DNA from 3 places in the Bacillus paramycoides genome. Region 2 is predicted to be linked to each of the others. Evidence: a T-box and tRNA genes for the amino acid it is inferred to sense, from the RefSeq annotation. Region 2 holds a T-box; the other regions hold tRNA genes.
What was found. A T-box is a leader RNA that pairs with one kind of tRNA and senses whether it is charged. The one in region 2 lies ahead of tyrS (tyrosine--tRNA ligase), so its partner is inferred to be a tRNA-Tyr.
Positions count from the first base shown of each region.

Region 1: it encodes a tRNA-Tyr, which carries the amino acid that the T-box ahead of tyrS (tyrosine--tRNA ligase) is inferred to sense. The anticodon was not compared.
Region 3: it encodes a tRNA-Tyr, which carries the amino acid that the T-box ahead of tyrS (tyrosine--tRNA ligase) is inferred to sense. The anticodon was not compared.

Region 1 is NZ_CP152427.1:528,501-532,877, forward strand. It holds rRNA gene AAG068_RS02735 (23S ribosomal RNA) at 1-1,154, shown strand, start outside; rRNA gene rrf (5S ribosomal RNA) at 1,256-1,371, shown strand; tRNA gene AAG068_RS02745 (tRNA-Asn) at 1,380-1,454, shown strand; tRNA gene AAG068_RS02750 (tRNA-Ser) at 1,457-1,548, shown strand; tRNA gene AAG068_RS02755 (tRNA-Glu) at 1,566-1,640, shown strand; tRNA gene AAG068_RS02760 (tRNA-Val) at 1,645-1,720, shown strand; tRNA gene AAG068_RS02765 (tRNA-Met) at 1,745-1,821, shown strand; tRNA gene AAG068_RS02770 (tRNA-Asp) at 1,825-1,900, shown strand; tRNA gene AAG068_RS02775 (tRNA-Phe) at 1,910-1,985, shown strand; tRNA gene AAG068_RS02780 (tRNA-Thr) at 2,004-2,079, shown strand; tRNA gene AAG068_RS02785 (tRNA-Tyr) at 2,090-2,173, shown strand; tRNA gene AAG068_RS02790 (tRNA-Trp) at 2,181-2,254, shown strand; tRNA gene AAG068_RS02795 (tRNA-His) at 2,274-2,349, shown strand; tRNA gene AAG068_RS02800 (tRNA-Gln) at 2,413-2,487, shown strand; tRNA gene AAG068_RS02805 (tRNA-Gly) at 2,493-2,567, shown strand; tRNA gene AAG068_RS02810 (tRNA-Cys) at 2,582-2,652, shown strand; tRNA gene AAG068_RS02815 (tRNA-Leu) at 2,663-2,744, shown strand; gene AAG068_RS02820 (hypothetical protein) at 2,842-2,970, shown strand; gene AAG068_RS02825 (DUF3884 family protein) at 3,082-3,402, opposite strand; gene AAG068_RS02830 (YebC/PmpR family DNA-binding transcriptional regulator) at 3,752-4,377, shown strand, end outside.
Region 2 is NZ_CP152427.1:4,500,972-4,505,348, forward strand. It holds gene rpsD (30S ribosomal protein S4) at 1-534, shown strand, start outside; gene AAG068_RS23315 (hypothetical protein) at 588-716, opposite strand; gene AAG068_RS23320 (YjdJ family protein) at 867-1,169, shown strand; gene tyrS (tyrosine--tRNA ligase) at 1,247-2,503, opposite strand; T-box leader at 2,574-2,801, opposite strand; gene AAG068_RS23330 (hypothetical protein) at 2,879-3,124, opposite strand; gene AAG068_RS23335 (RNA polymerase sigma factor) at 3,105-3,650, opposite strand; gene AAG068_RS23340 (hypothetical protein) at 3,631-4,086, opposite strand; gene AAG068_RS23345 (maltose acetyltransferase domain-containing protein) at 4,153-4,377, opposite strand, start outside.
Region 3 is NZ_CP152427.1:153,953-158,329, forward strand. It holds rRNA gene AAG068_RS00885 (23S ribosomal RNA) at 1-1,686, shown strand, start outside; rRNA gene rrf (5S ribosomal RNA) at 1,773-1,888, shown strand; tRNA gene AAG068_RS00895 (tRNA-Asn) at 1,898-1,972, shown strand; tRNA gene AAG068_RS00900 (tRNA-Thr) at 1,977-2,049, shown strand; tRNA gene AAG068_RS00905 (tRNA-Glu) at 2,072-2,146, shown strand; tRNA gene AAG068_RS00910 (tRNA-Val) at 2,152-2,227, shown strand; tRNA gene AAG068_RS00915 (tRNA-Tyr) at 2,245-2,328, shown strand; tRNA gene AAG068_RS00920 (tRNA-Gln) at 2,394-2,468, shown strand; tRNA gene AAG068_RS00925 (tRNA-Lys) at 2,474-2,549, shown strand; tRNA gene AAG068_RS00930 (tRNA-Gly) at 2,555-2,626, shown strand; tRNA gene AAG068_RS00935 (tRNA-Ala) at 2,637-2,709, shown strand; gene AAG068_RS00940 (glycerate kinase) at 2,825-3,970, shown strand; gene rocF (arginase) at 4,180-4,377, shown strand, end outside.

The DNA of each region.
Region 1 (4,377 bases), 1.3 Mb from region 2:
GAAAGCCGCAGTGAATAGGCCCAAGCGACTGTTTAGCAAAAACACAGCTCTCTGCGAAGCCGTAAGGCGAAGTATAGGGGGTGACACCTGCCCGGTGCTGGAAGGTTAAGGAGAGGGGTTAGCGTAAGCGAAGCTCTGAACTGAAGCCCCAGTAAACGGCGGCCGTAACTATAACGGTCCTAAGGTAGCGAAATTCCTTGTCGGGTAAGTTCCGACCCGCACGAAAGGTGTAACGATTTGGGCACTGTCTCAACCAGAGACTCGGTGAAATTATAGTACCTGTGAAGATGCAGGTTACCCGCGACAGGACGGAAAGACCCCGTGGAGCTTTACTGTAGCCTGATATTGAATTTTGGTACAGTTTGTACAGGATAGGCGGGAGCCTTTGAAACCGGAGCGCTAGCTTCGGTGGAGGCGCTGGTGGGATACCGCCCTGACTGTATTGAAATTCTAACCTACGGGTCTTATCGACCCGGGAGACAGTGTCAGGTGGGCAGTTTGACTGGGGCGGTCGCCTCCTAAAGTGTAACGGAGGCGCCCAAAGGTTCCCTCAGAATGGTTGGAAATCATTCGTAGAGTGCAAAGGCATAAGGGAGCTTGACTGCGAGACCTACAAGTCGAGCAGGGACGAAAGTCGGGCTTAGTGATCCGGTGGTTCCGCATGGAAGGGCCATCGCTCAACGGATAAAAGCTACCCCGGGGATAACAGGCTTATCTCCCCCAAGAGTCCACATCGACGGGGAGGTTTGGCACCTCGATGTCGGCTCATCGCATCCTGGGGCTGTAGTCGGTCCCAAGGGTTGGGCTGTTCGCCCATTAAAGCGGTACGCGAGCTGGGTTCAGAACGTCGTGAGACAGTTCGGTCCCTATCCGTCGTGGGCGTAGGAAATTTGAGAGGAGCTGTCCTTAGTACGAGAGGACCGGGATGGACGCACCGCTGGTGTACCAGTTGTTCTGCCAAGGGCATAGCTGGGTAGCTATGTGCGGAAGGGATAAGTGCTGAAAGCATCTAAGCATGAAGCCCCCCTCAAGATGAGATTTCCCATAGCGTAAGCTAGTAAGATCCCTGAAAGATGATCAGGTTGATAGGTTCGAGGTGGAAGCATGGTGACATGTGGAGCTGACGAATACTAATAGATCGAGGACTTAACCATATAATATGAAGCAATGTTATCTAGTTTTGAGAGAACATAAAAAAACTTGTTGACTTTTAAAGAAAATAAGTTATAATAATGATTGTCTCAAAAGAATAATGTCTGGTAATGATGGCAGAGAGGTCACACCCGTTCCCATACCGAACACGGAAGTTAAGCTCTCTAGCGCCGATGGTAGTTGGGACCTTGTCCCTGTGAGAGTAGGACGTTGCCAGGCAATATTATTCCGCAGTAGCTCAGCGGTAGAGCTATCGGCTGTTAACCGATCGGTCGTAGGTTCGATTCCTACCTGCGGAGCCATTGGAGAGCTGTCCGAGTTGGCCGAAGGAGCACGATTGGAAATCGTGTATACGTCATAAGCGTATCAAGGGTTCGAATCCCTTGCTCTCCGCCATAGGATTTATAATATTTGGCCCGTTGGTCAAGTGGTTAAGACACCGCCCTTTCACGGCGGTAACACGGGTTCGAATCCCGTACGGGTCACCACTTTGGAGGATTAGCTCAGCTGGGAGAGCACCTGCCTTACAAGCAGGGGGTCGGCGGTTCGATCCCGTCATCCTCCACCATATAAATTATATGAATAGTATTATCGCGGGGTGGAGCAGCACGGTAGCTCGTCGGGCTCATAACCCGAAGGTCGCAGGTTCAAATCCTGTCCCCGCAACCAAATGGTCCCGTGGTGTAGTGGTTAACATGCCTGCCTGTCACGCAGGAGATCGCCGGTTCGACCCCGGTCGGGACCGCCATTTTAATAAGGCTCGGTAGCTCAGTCGGTAGAGCAGAGGACTGAAAATCCTCGTGTCGGCGGTTCGATTCCGTCCCGAGCCACCATTTATCTTAATCATATACGCCGGCTTAGCTCAATTGGTAGAGCAACTGACTTGTAATCAGTAGGTTGGGGGTTCAAGTCCTCTAGCCGGCACCATGTAAGTTTCGGAGGGGTAGCGAAGTGGCTAAACGCGGCGGACTGTAAATCCGCTCCTTCGGGTTCGGCAGTTCGAATCTGCCCCCCTCCACCATTTGCATAGGGGCATAGTTTAAAGGTAGAACTGAGGTCTCCAAAACCTCCAGTGTGGGTTCGATTCCTACTGCCCCTGCCAAATATATTTACACAACATGGCGGTTGTGGCGAAGTGGTTAACGCACCGGATTGTGGCTCCGGCATTCGTGGGTTCGATTCCCATCAGTCGCCCCATTTTTATTTTAAAAATTACAAATAATCTAATGGATACTTACATATAATTAAGTAGGAATTCGATGGGCTATAGCCAAGCGGTAAGGCAACGGACTTTGACTCCGTCATGCGCTGGTTCGAATCCAGCTAGCCCAGCCATTTTTGCGGAAGTAGTTCAGTGGTAGAATACAACCTTGCCAAGGTTGGGGTCGCGGGTTCGAATCCCGTCTTCCGCTCCAGTAAAATTTTATATGGCGGCATAGCCAAGTGGTAAGGCAGAGGTCTGCAAAACCTTTATCACCGGTTCAAATCCGGTTGCCGCCTTTTCTTTTGTGCCGATGTGGCGGAATTGGCAGACGCGCACGACTCAAAATCGTGTTCCTTCGGGAGTGTCGGTTCGACCCCGACCATCGGTATCACGAACGGCGTAATAAAAAAGCTCTATACTAATTGTATAGAGCTTTTTTATGTTTTCATTAGACGGTAAAATAAGCACTAAAAAGGTCGTGTGCGGTGGGTAAACGTAGAACATTATTACTAGAAGCAGAATTAAAATTGGCAAAGAAATCGCCGTATGTAACCATTGATGAAGAAGCATTAAATTTTTTCTCTATGAAAGCCCATGCGATACAGTTGGAGTAAACTACGAAAAATGAACAGGATAAAAACGAATATTCATTTTTATCCTGTTCATTCCATTATTCTATAAAATGCCATCGGAATATTGGATATACAATATTCTTTTTGAGCACTCTAGAGAGAATTTCTCCACCCCGGTGACATGAAGTTAAATCCGACACCACCAGTAGATATTAGTACATTATCAACGGTTAAGTTTGTAATTTCTAAAAACCTCTTTTCAAACTCTGCTCTGTTGTACTTGTACATAGTTGAGTGGCACGCCCACATTTGCGTTGAAGTGCTCAACCAGTCTCCTAATTCCTTTAATTCAGGAAACGACTCAAATCGAATTGGTTCATCTAATTTCATCAATCTCACTTGATAGATAGTTGGGTTTAGCTTTTCTCCTATTCCTTTAAGAGCATGTGTGTTTTTTTCGTTTGAATGTGTCATAATTCTCCCCCATTTCCCCTTTAAATTTTTTCTTATTTTAATTATACAACAATAGAAAGTAATTATAGTGATATTATGGAAATAGGTATCGGCGATATAAAAAACTCTAACAGAAAAGTTAGAGTTTTTTTGTTAAATTATACTATGTGCTTCTAAAATTCGTAATAAACGTAGGAATTCATGTATAATATAACTTGTCGAAAGAACAAAATGATAGTGATTTATATTATGTCTGTAATATGAATTAAAGATGAACTTTTTATATTTCTTTTAAAAATGTGTTGAATACACATTATATTTCATATTAATATTTTTATGTAGATTTAAAACGGGAAAGAGAGTGGAAAGTATGGGTCGTAAATGGAATAATATTAAGGATAAAAAAGCATCAAAAGATGCAAATACTAGCCGTATATACGCGAAATTTGGACGTGAAATTTATGTGGCGGCAAAACAAGGCGAGCCAGATCCAGAATCAAACCAAGCGCTTAGAGTTGTATTGGAACGTGCGAAAACATATAATGTTCCAAGAACAATTATCGATCGTGCAGTTGAAAAAGCAAAAGGCGGTTCAGAAGAAAATTATGATGAGCTTCGTTATGAAGGATTCGGACCAAATGGATCTATGGTAATTGTAGATACACTTACGAATAACGTAAACCGTACTGCAGCAGATGTACGAGCTGCATTTAGCAAAAACAGTGGTAACATGGGTGTAAACGGTTCTGTAGCTTACATGTTTGATGCGACAGCTGTTATCGGTCTTGAAGGGAAAACATCAGATGAAGTGCTTGAAATTTTAATGGAAGCAGATGTGGATGCACGTGATATTCTTGAAGAAGAAGATGCTGTTATCGTGTATGCTGAGCCTGATCAATTCCATGCAGTACAATCTGCACTTAAAGATGCTGGTGTTGAAGAATTCACAGTTGCTGAATTAACAATGCTTGCACAAAGTGATGTAACACTTCCTGA
Region 2 (4,377 bases):
AAAGAATTAGAAAAACGCCCTTACGCACCAGGTCCTCACGGTCCTAACCAACGTAAGAAACTTTCAGAATACGGTTTACAATTACAAGAGAAACAAAAACTTCGTCACATGTACGGCATGACTGAGCGTCAATTCCGTCGCACATTTGACCAAGCAGGTAAAATGCCTGGTAAGCACGGCGAAAACTTCATGATCCTTCTTGAAGCTCGTCTTGACAACTTAGTTTACCGTATGGGCTTAGCTCGCACTCGTCGTGCAGCTCGCCAATTAGTAAACCACGGTCACATCATGGTTGATGGCGCTCGCGTAGATATCCCATCTTACCGTGTAAAACCTGGTCAAACTATCAGCGTTCGCGAAAAATCTAACAACCTTGTTGTTGTTAAAGAAGCGATCGAAGTTAACAACTTCGTACCAGAATACTTAACTTTCGATGCTGACAAATTAGAAGCTACTTACACTCGTCACGCTGAGCGTTCTGAGTTACCAGCTGAAATCAACGAAGCATTAATCGTAGAGTTCTACTCTCGTTAATGACAAAAAGCCAATCCTGTGGATTGGCTTTTTTCGTTATATATAAAATAAAATTATTTATTTTCCTCTTTCTGAACATATACATAAGCATCTTTCTGCTCTTTATGTACATCCACCTTCGAATTCTCTGCAAGCTGACCCGCGTTTAGCAAAGAAAAAATAATGAGCGCTTCTAGTGACATTTTGTTTTACCACTCCTTTCTAGTTGTTATACATTTATCATACCGCTTACATGTGATTTCCGTATGAACTCGAAAAGGAGATTACAACAAAAAGGTTACAGAAATATGAATGCACGCTATAATAACCATAAAATAGGAGGTTGATTCATTTTGACAATAAACCAAATGGTTCAATTGGGTAGTACATGTATGCTGTTTATTACTTCCGCACTTATTAATTGGTATCAGGGGAGTAATTTAATAGATAATCCTGATGAATGGAAATATAGCGCTAAGTTTACGAATTACTTTAAAGGCACCGTTTCAAATTACCAAGATATTTATCAAATCGATTTCTTTATATATGCGGCAAAATTTTATCCAGTAGCATTTATTGTTATGCTCATTAGCTTACTTTATATGCTCGTATTAATTCTTCATATTCTATTTACAAGAACTCGTAAGGTAATCTAAATTCATACATAAAAACCCCGAATCATAAACTTTTCAGCCTACAATTCGGGGTACTATTTGTTTATATTCGTTTCTAATTAGTAACGAATTAAAAAATATTTCTTTTTACCGCGACGAATGATTGTGAATTTACCTTCGATGCGGTCGTTTTCTGTTACAACGTAGTCTAATGCTTGTGTACGCTCACCGTTTACGTAGATTGCACCGTTCGTTACATCTTCACGTGCTTGACGTTTTGATGGAGAGATTTTGCTTTCTACAAGTAAGTCGATTAATACTGTATCTTCTGCAGTACGTTCTACAGATGGTACGTCTTTGAATCCTTGTTCGATTTCGCTTGCAGTCAGTTCTGCTACAGAACCGCTGAATAATGCAGCTGAAATTTTAATCGCTTGCTCTAATGCTTCTTCGCCGTGAACAAGTTTTGTCATTTCTGCACCTAATGCTTTTTGTGCTGCACGTTTTTCTGGTGCTTCAGCTACTTGCTTCTCAAGCTCAAGAATTTCTTCATGAGATAAGAATGTGAAGTATTTTAAGTATTTAACAACGTCGCGGTCATCTGTGTTAATCCAAAATTGGTAGAACTCGTAAGGAGTTGTTTTCTCTGGGTCTAACCAAATTGCACCGCCTTCTGTTTTACCAAACTTCGTACCATCAGATTTCGTAACTAGTGGAATTGTTAAACCGAATGCTTTCGCATCTTCTTCTGATTTACGGATTAATTCAAGACCAGCTGTAATGTTACCCCATTGGTCACTACCACCGATTTGCAAGCGGCAATTATGGTTTTGGTATAAGTTTAAGAAGTCGTATGATTGTAAAATCATATAACTAAACTCAGTGAATGAAATACCAGTATCTAAACGAGATGCTACTGTATCTTTTGCTAACATATAGTTTAAACCGAAGTTTTTACCGATATCGCGTAAGAATGAAATGACATCTAAGTTACCAAGCCAGTCATAGTTGTTAGCCATTGTTGCTGGGTTGTCCACGTTTTCAAACTCTAAGAAGTTTGAAAGTTGGTTTTTAATGCTTTCTGTGTAGTAAGCAACTGTACCTTTCGTATTTAATGTACGCTCCGCTTTTTTACCACTTGGGTCACCGATCATACCAGTACCACCGCCAACAAGTGCAATCGGTTGGTGACCAGCTAATTGGAAACGACGTAACATTAATACTGGTAACATATGACCGATGTGTAAGCTGTCAGCTGTCGGGTCGAAACCACAGTATAATTTAACGCTTTCTTTTTCTAATAATTGCTCAAGTCCCTCAGCATCTGTTTGCTGATTAATTAGACCGCGAAATTCAAGATCTTGTAAAATACCCATATCCTACATACTCTCCTTTAAGTTCATTACTGGCGTGAAGGTTGAAAACATAAAAAAATCGCCCCTTGAAATAAGGGACGATTTTGATTATCGCGTTACCACCCTAGTTGCAGGCCAAAAAGCCTACCACCTTATTTACATAACGGCTTAGCACCGTCTTTTCCCTTTTGAATACCATTCAATCGAAAAAAGATGCTCTAGGGGCGTAATTCGCGATCATCTATGTGCTGATTTTCACCGACCATCAGCTCTCTAAAACAGGGAAATGATCACTACTTCTCCCTTTCCACGCTCAATTATTCATATACTTTTCTTTATACCATCATTTATATAGGCGTGTCAAATAGAGGTCGGGTTTCTCTTCTTCTCAATCCTTTACAACGTCGCAAAGAGTATCGTAATAAGAGAAAGAATTGGAACTCCAACTAATAACGACACATGAAATACAACCGATAAATCATTCCCAATCGTAGCCTCCACAGGATCTTTCGCTGGAGAACCAAGAAATCCGATTAATCGATCGAAGCGACTTACCGTTTTTGGAAAGTCTGGTATTTCTACATGGTCACTATCTAAATGCTGTTTTAATTTATATTCACTCTTAAAGGGATTTTCGCTCAATTTCATCCACCTCCAGCAATTGTTTTAATTTCTTTATCCCGTTATGAAGTCTCGACTTCACTGTTCCAATCGGAATGTTTAATATCTCTGCAATTTCTTTTTGCTGCATATCATGATAATAAGAAAGAATAAGGACAGCTCGCTGTTCTTCCGGAACTTTCAAAATTGCTTCTCTTACTGTGAGCCGATCTTCGTAAGAAAATTCTTTTTCCTGAATCGGCACTAAAAATGGCAAAAGCGTACGCCACTTTTTTCTTCTATTTAATTTATTAATCATAAGACGATAACCAATTTGAAATAAATACGTTTTTATTTTGCCTTTTTCAAGTTCATACATATGTTTCTTACGCTCTAACGTCAAAAACGTATCTTGCACAAGGTCGATGCTTAATTGTTCATCTCGATTAAATCGATATAAAAATGTGTATAGCGCTGGTTTGATTAAAACATATAGTTTTTCCCCAGCCTGCTTATCTCCACTTTGATATGCAAGCATGAGCTCCTCCTCAATCCCAATCTGCTCCATGATTTTTGATTTCCTTTATTCCTTTTAGCGTTAATGAAATGCGGGAAATTAAATATACACTTGCGACAATAATCCATACTTGTGATTGATTCGTAAAAAATTGAACATATGGGTTTTGTATTGTCTGTCCCGTTGAAACTAAAATATTTAATGCTTGCACACAAATGCATGCATACACTGCCAGACAAGCCGAAATCGTATCAAATACATTCCAGCGAAAATACACTTTTGTTTTTGTAAAATCAATTTTATATCCTTTTTTCCGTACTATATGTTTTCTATCAAACGGAATAATGATGGAAAACATAACAATCATCATAACCCCAGCTGTAATCATTGATACTTTAAATCCGATTGGCATCGGTAATAGTAAACCACAAGAAAATACGACTATAATTCCAAGTAAAGCAAAAGTAAGAAGTAATTTATTAGACATAAAAAAGCCTCCCTCATCTATTCTTTCATAAGTGTATACAGACGAGGAAGGCACTTCGTTCAAATATTATTTTATTTTTTTAATAATCTTCGCAGGATTTCCGCCAACTACTACATTATCCGGCACATCTTTCGTTACAACGGCGCCAGATGCAATCACCGCATTGTCTCCAATTGTTACACCAGGATTAATAATCGCTCTTCCGCCAATCCATACGTTATCGCCAATTGTTACTGGTTTTCCGTATTCTGATCCGCTTATGCGCTCTACCGGATCAAGCGGGTGCGTTGC
Region 3 (4,377 bases), 950 kb from region 2:
GGAGCGTTCTAAGGACAGTGAAGTCAGACCGTAAGGACTGGTGGAGTGCTTAGAAGTGAGAATGCCGGTATGAGTAGCGAAAGACGGGTGAGAATCCCGTCCACCGAATGCCTAAGGTTTCCTGAGGAAGGCTCGTCCGCTCAGGGTTAGTCAGGACCTAAGCCGAGGCCGACAGGCGTAGGCGATGGACAACAGGTTGATATTCCTGTACCACCTCTTTATCGTTTGAGCAATGGAGGGACGCAGAAGGATAGAAGAAGCGTGCGATTGGTTGTGCACGTCCAAGCAGTTAGGCTGATAAGTAGGAAAATCCGCTTATCGTGAAGGCTGAGCTGTGATGGGGAAGCTCCTTATGGAGCGAAGTCTTTGATTCCCCGCTGCCAAGAAAAGCTTCTAGCGAGATAAAAGGTGCCTGTACCGCAAACCGACACAGGTAGGCGAGGAGAGAATCCTAAGGTGTGCGAGAGAACTCTGGTTAAGGAACTCGGCAAAATGACCCCGTAACTTCGGGAGAAGGGGTGCTTTCTTAACGGAAAGCCGCAGTGAATAGGCCCAAGCGACTGTTTAGCAAAAACACAGCTCTCTGCGAAGCCGTAAGGCGAAGTATAGGGGGTGACACCTGCCCGGTGCTGGAAGGTTAAGGAGAGGGGTTAGCGTAAGCGAAGCTCTGAACTGAAGCCCCAGTAAACGGCGGCCGTAACTATAACGGTCCTAAGGTAGCGAAATTCCTTGTCGGGTAAGTTCCGACCCGCACGAAAGGTGTAACGATTTGGGCACTGTCTCAACCAGAGACTCGGTGAAATTATAGTACCTGTGAAGATGCAGGTTACCCGCGACAGGACGGAAAGACCCCGTGGAGCTTTACTGTAGCCTGATATTGAATTTTGGTACAGTTTGTACAGGATAGGCGGGAGCCTTTGAAACCGGAGCGCTAGCTTCGGTGGAGGCGCTGGTGGGATACCGCCCTGACTGTATTGAAATTCTAACCTACGGGTCTTATCGACCCGGGAGACAGTGTCAGGTGGGCAGTTTGACTGGGGCGGTCGCCTCCTAAAGTGTAACGGAGGCGCCCAAAGGTTCCCTCAGAATGGTTGGAAATCATTCGTAGAGTGCAAAGGCATAAGGGAGCTTGACTGCGAGACCTACAAGTCGAGCAGGGACGAAAGTCGGGCTTAGTGATCCGGTGGTTCCGCATGGAAGGGCCATCGCTCAACGGATAAAAGCTACCCCGGGGATAACAGGCTTATCTCCCCCAAGAGTCCACATCGACGGGGAGGTTTGGCACCTCGATGTCGGCTCATCGCATCCTGGGGCTGTAGTCGGTCCCAAGGGTTGGGCTGTTCGCCCATTAAAGCGGTACGCGAGCTGGGTTCAGAACGTCGTGAGACAGTTCGGTCCCTATCCGTCGTGGGCGTAGGAAATTTGAGAGGAGCTGTCCTTAGTACGAGAGGACCGGGATGGACGCACCGCTGGTGTACCAGTTGTTCTGCCAAGGGCATAGCTGGGTAGCTATGTGCGGAAGGGATAAGTGCTGAAAGCATCTAAGCATGAAGCCCCCCTCAAGATGAGATTTCCCATAGCGTAAGCTAGTAAGATCCCTGAAAGATGATCAGGTTGATAGGTTCGAGGTGGAAGCATGGTGACATGTGGAGCTGACGAATACTAATAGATCGAGGACTTAACCATATAATATGAAGCAATGTTATCTAGTTTTGAAGGAATATATAATTTTCTTCTTGACATTTCGAAAGAAATGTTTATAATGATAAAAGTCTGGTAATGATGGCAGAGAGGTCACACCCGTTCCCATACCGAACACGGAAGTTAAGTTCTCTAGCGCCGATGGTAGTTGGGACCTTGTCCCTGTGAGAGTAGGACGTTGCCAGGCTAATATTATTCCGCAGTAGCTCAGTGGTAGAGCTATCGGCTGTTAACCGATCGGTCGTAGGTTCGAGTCCTACCTGCGGAGCCATTATGCTTCCATAGCTCAGCTGGTAGAGCACTTCCATGGTAAGGAAGAGGTCACCGGTTCAAGCCCGGTTGGAAGCTTGGGAAGATTTTTACAATTTTTGGCCCGTTGGTCAAGTGGTTAAGACACCGCCCTTTCACGGCGGTAACACGGGTTCGAATCCCGTACGGGTCACCACTTTTGGAGGATTAGCTCAGCTGGGAGAGCACCTGCCTTACAAGCAGGGGGTCGGCGGTTCGATCCCGTCATCCTCCACCATATATATTTTAAATGTCGGAGGGGTAGCGAAGTGGCTAAACGCGGCGGACTGTAAATCCGCTCCTTCGGGTTCGGCAGTTCGAATCTGCCCCCCTCCACCATTTTCTTTAAAATAACCTGAGAGGGTTTATTTTTTTGAAAAGATAACCATACTAGTAAATATTAATGGGCTATAGCCAAGCGGTAAGGCAACGGACTTTGACTCCGTCATGCGCTGGTTCGAATCCAGCTAGCCCAGCCATTTACGAGCCATTAGCTCAGTTGGTAGAGCATCTGACTTTTAATCAGAGGGTCGAAGGTTCGAGTCCTTCATGGCTCACCATTTTCGCGGAAGTAGTTCAGTGGTAGAATACAACCTTGCCAAGGTTGGGGTCGCGGGTTCGAATCCCGTCTTCCGCTTAATTACTAAGGGGCCTTAGCTCAGCTGGGAGAGCGCCTGCCTTGCACGCAGGAGGTCAGCGGTTCGATCCCGCTAGGCTCCATCTAATAGAAAAGCTTACATCATATGATGTAAGCTTTTTTTGTGTTTGAAAAGACAACCTTCATACTTGTCGTTTAAAATGAAGAAAACGTAAAAGTAAAGGGTAGGGGATAATTGTGAAAGTTGTTATTGCATCTGATTCATATAAAGAAAGCTTAAAAGCTATAGAAGTATGTGAAGCTATAGAAAGAGGTTTTGGGACAATTTTCCCTAATGCAGAATATGTAAAGATACCGATTGGAGATGGAGGGGAAGGAACGGTTGATTCCCTTGTTGATGCTACAGGAGGAAGTATTATATCACTTCGTGTGACAGGGCCGCTTAGAGAGAGCGTACAAGCCTTTTATGGTATGTCTAAAGATAAAAAGACAGCGTTTATTGAAATGGCAGCAGCATCAGGATTACAACATGTTCCGGTAGAAAAACGAAACCCACTTATTACAACGACGAAAGGAACAGGAGAACTTATACTACATGCACTAGACGAAGGAGCTGAGCACATTATTTTAGGACTTGGAGGAAGTGCTACAAATGATGGTGGAGCGGGTATGTTGTCGGCTTTAGGAGTCAGGTTTATAGATGGAGAAGGGGAAGTCATAGATCCATCTGGAGGGACGTTACATTCGATTGTCGCTATTGATTTTTCCCAAATGGATTCCCGTTTAGCGCATATAAAGATAGAAGCAGCATGTGATGTAGATAATCCGTTAGTTGGAATAAGAGGAGCATCTTTCGTATTTGGACGGCAAAAGGGTGCGGATGCAGAGATGATGAAAGAGCTGGATGAGAATTTAAAGCATTATGCGCATATTTTTAAACAATTCTTATCTTGTGACGTATCTCAAATGTCTGGTGCAGGAGCTGCAGGAGGAATGGGAGCAGCTGTTATTGCAGTGTTAAAGGGAAACTTGCGGAGAGGAATTGAAATTGTATTAGATTATACAAATTTTGATAAGCATATAGAAGGAGCAGATTTAATTATAACTGGTGAAGGTAGAATAGATGAACAAACAGCATATGGAAAGGCCCCTGTAGGTGTTGCGGAGCGTGCAAAGCGTTTTTATATTCCTGTTATCGCTATTGGAGGATCTGTATCTCCTAATTATCCGGCTGTCCATGGAAAAGGAATTGATGCAGTATTTAGTATTACAGCGAGTCCGATGACATTAGAAGAGGCATATAAAGTAGCAGAAGAGAATGTTGAAATGACAGCAAAGAATATTGCATTAGTGTGGAAAATAGCATCAGAAAAACACTTCTAAATGTAGGAGTGTTTTTTATTATTATTTAATAATAATGATGGTAGTTATTTCATTAAGTTAACTTTATACATAGAATAGTCTTAACATTTGGATTTTAAAGCAAATATAAGTGAATAATTTGTATATCCATACAGAAAAATGTCGAGTTGAGTCAGACTATATAAAAGATTTAAAATATTTAGTGAAGGCACAAAAGGGGGATACTATCTATGAAAAAAGAAATCTCAGTTATTGGAGTTCCAATGGACTTAGGACAAATGCGTCGTGGAGTTGATATGGGGCCGAGCGCAATCCGTTATGCAGGTGTAATTGAAAGAATCGAAGGAATTGGATATGACGTTAAAGATATGGGAGATATATGTATAGAGAGAGAAAAAGAAATAGATGTAAATACAAGCTTAAGAAAC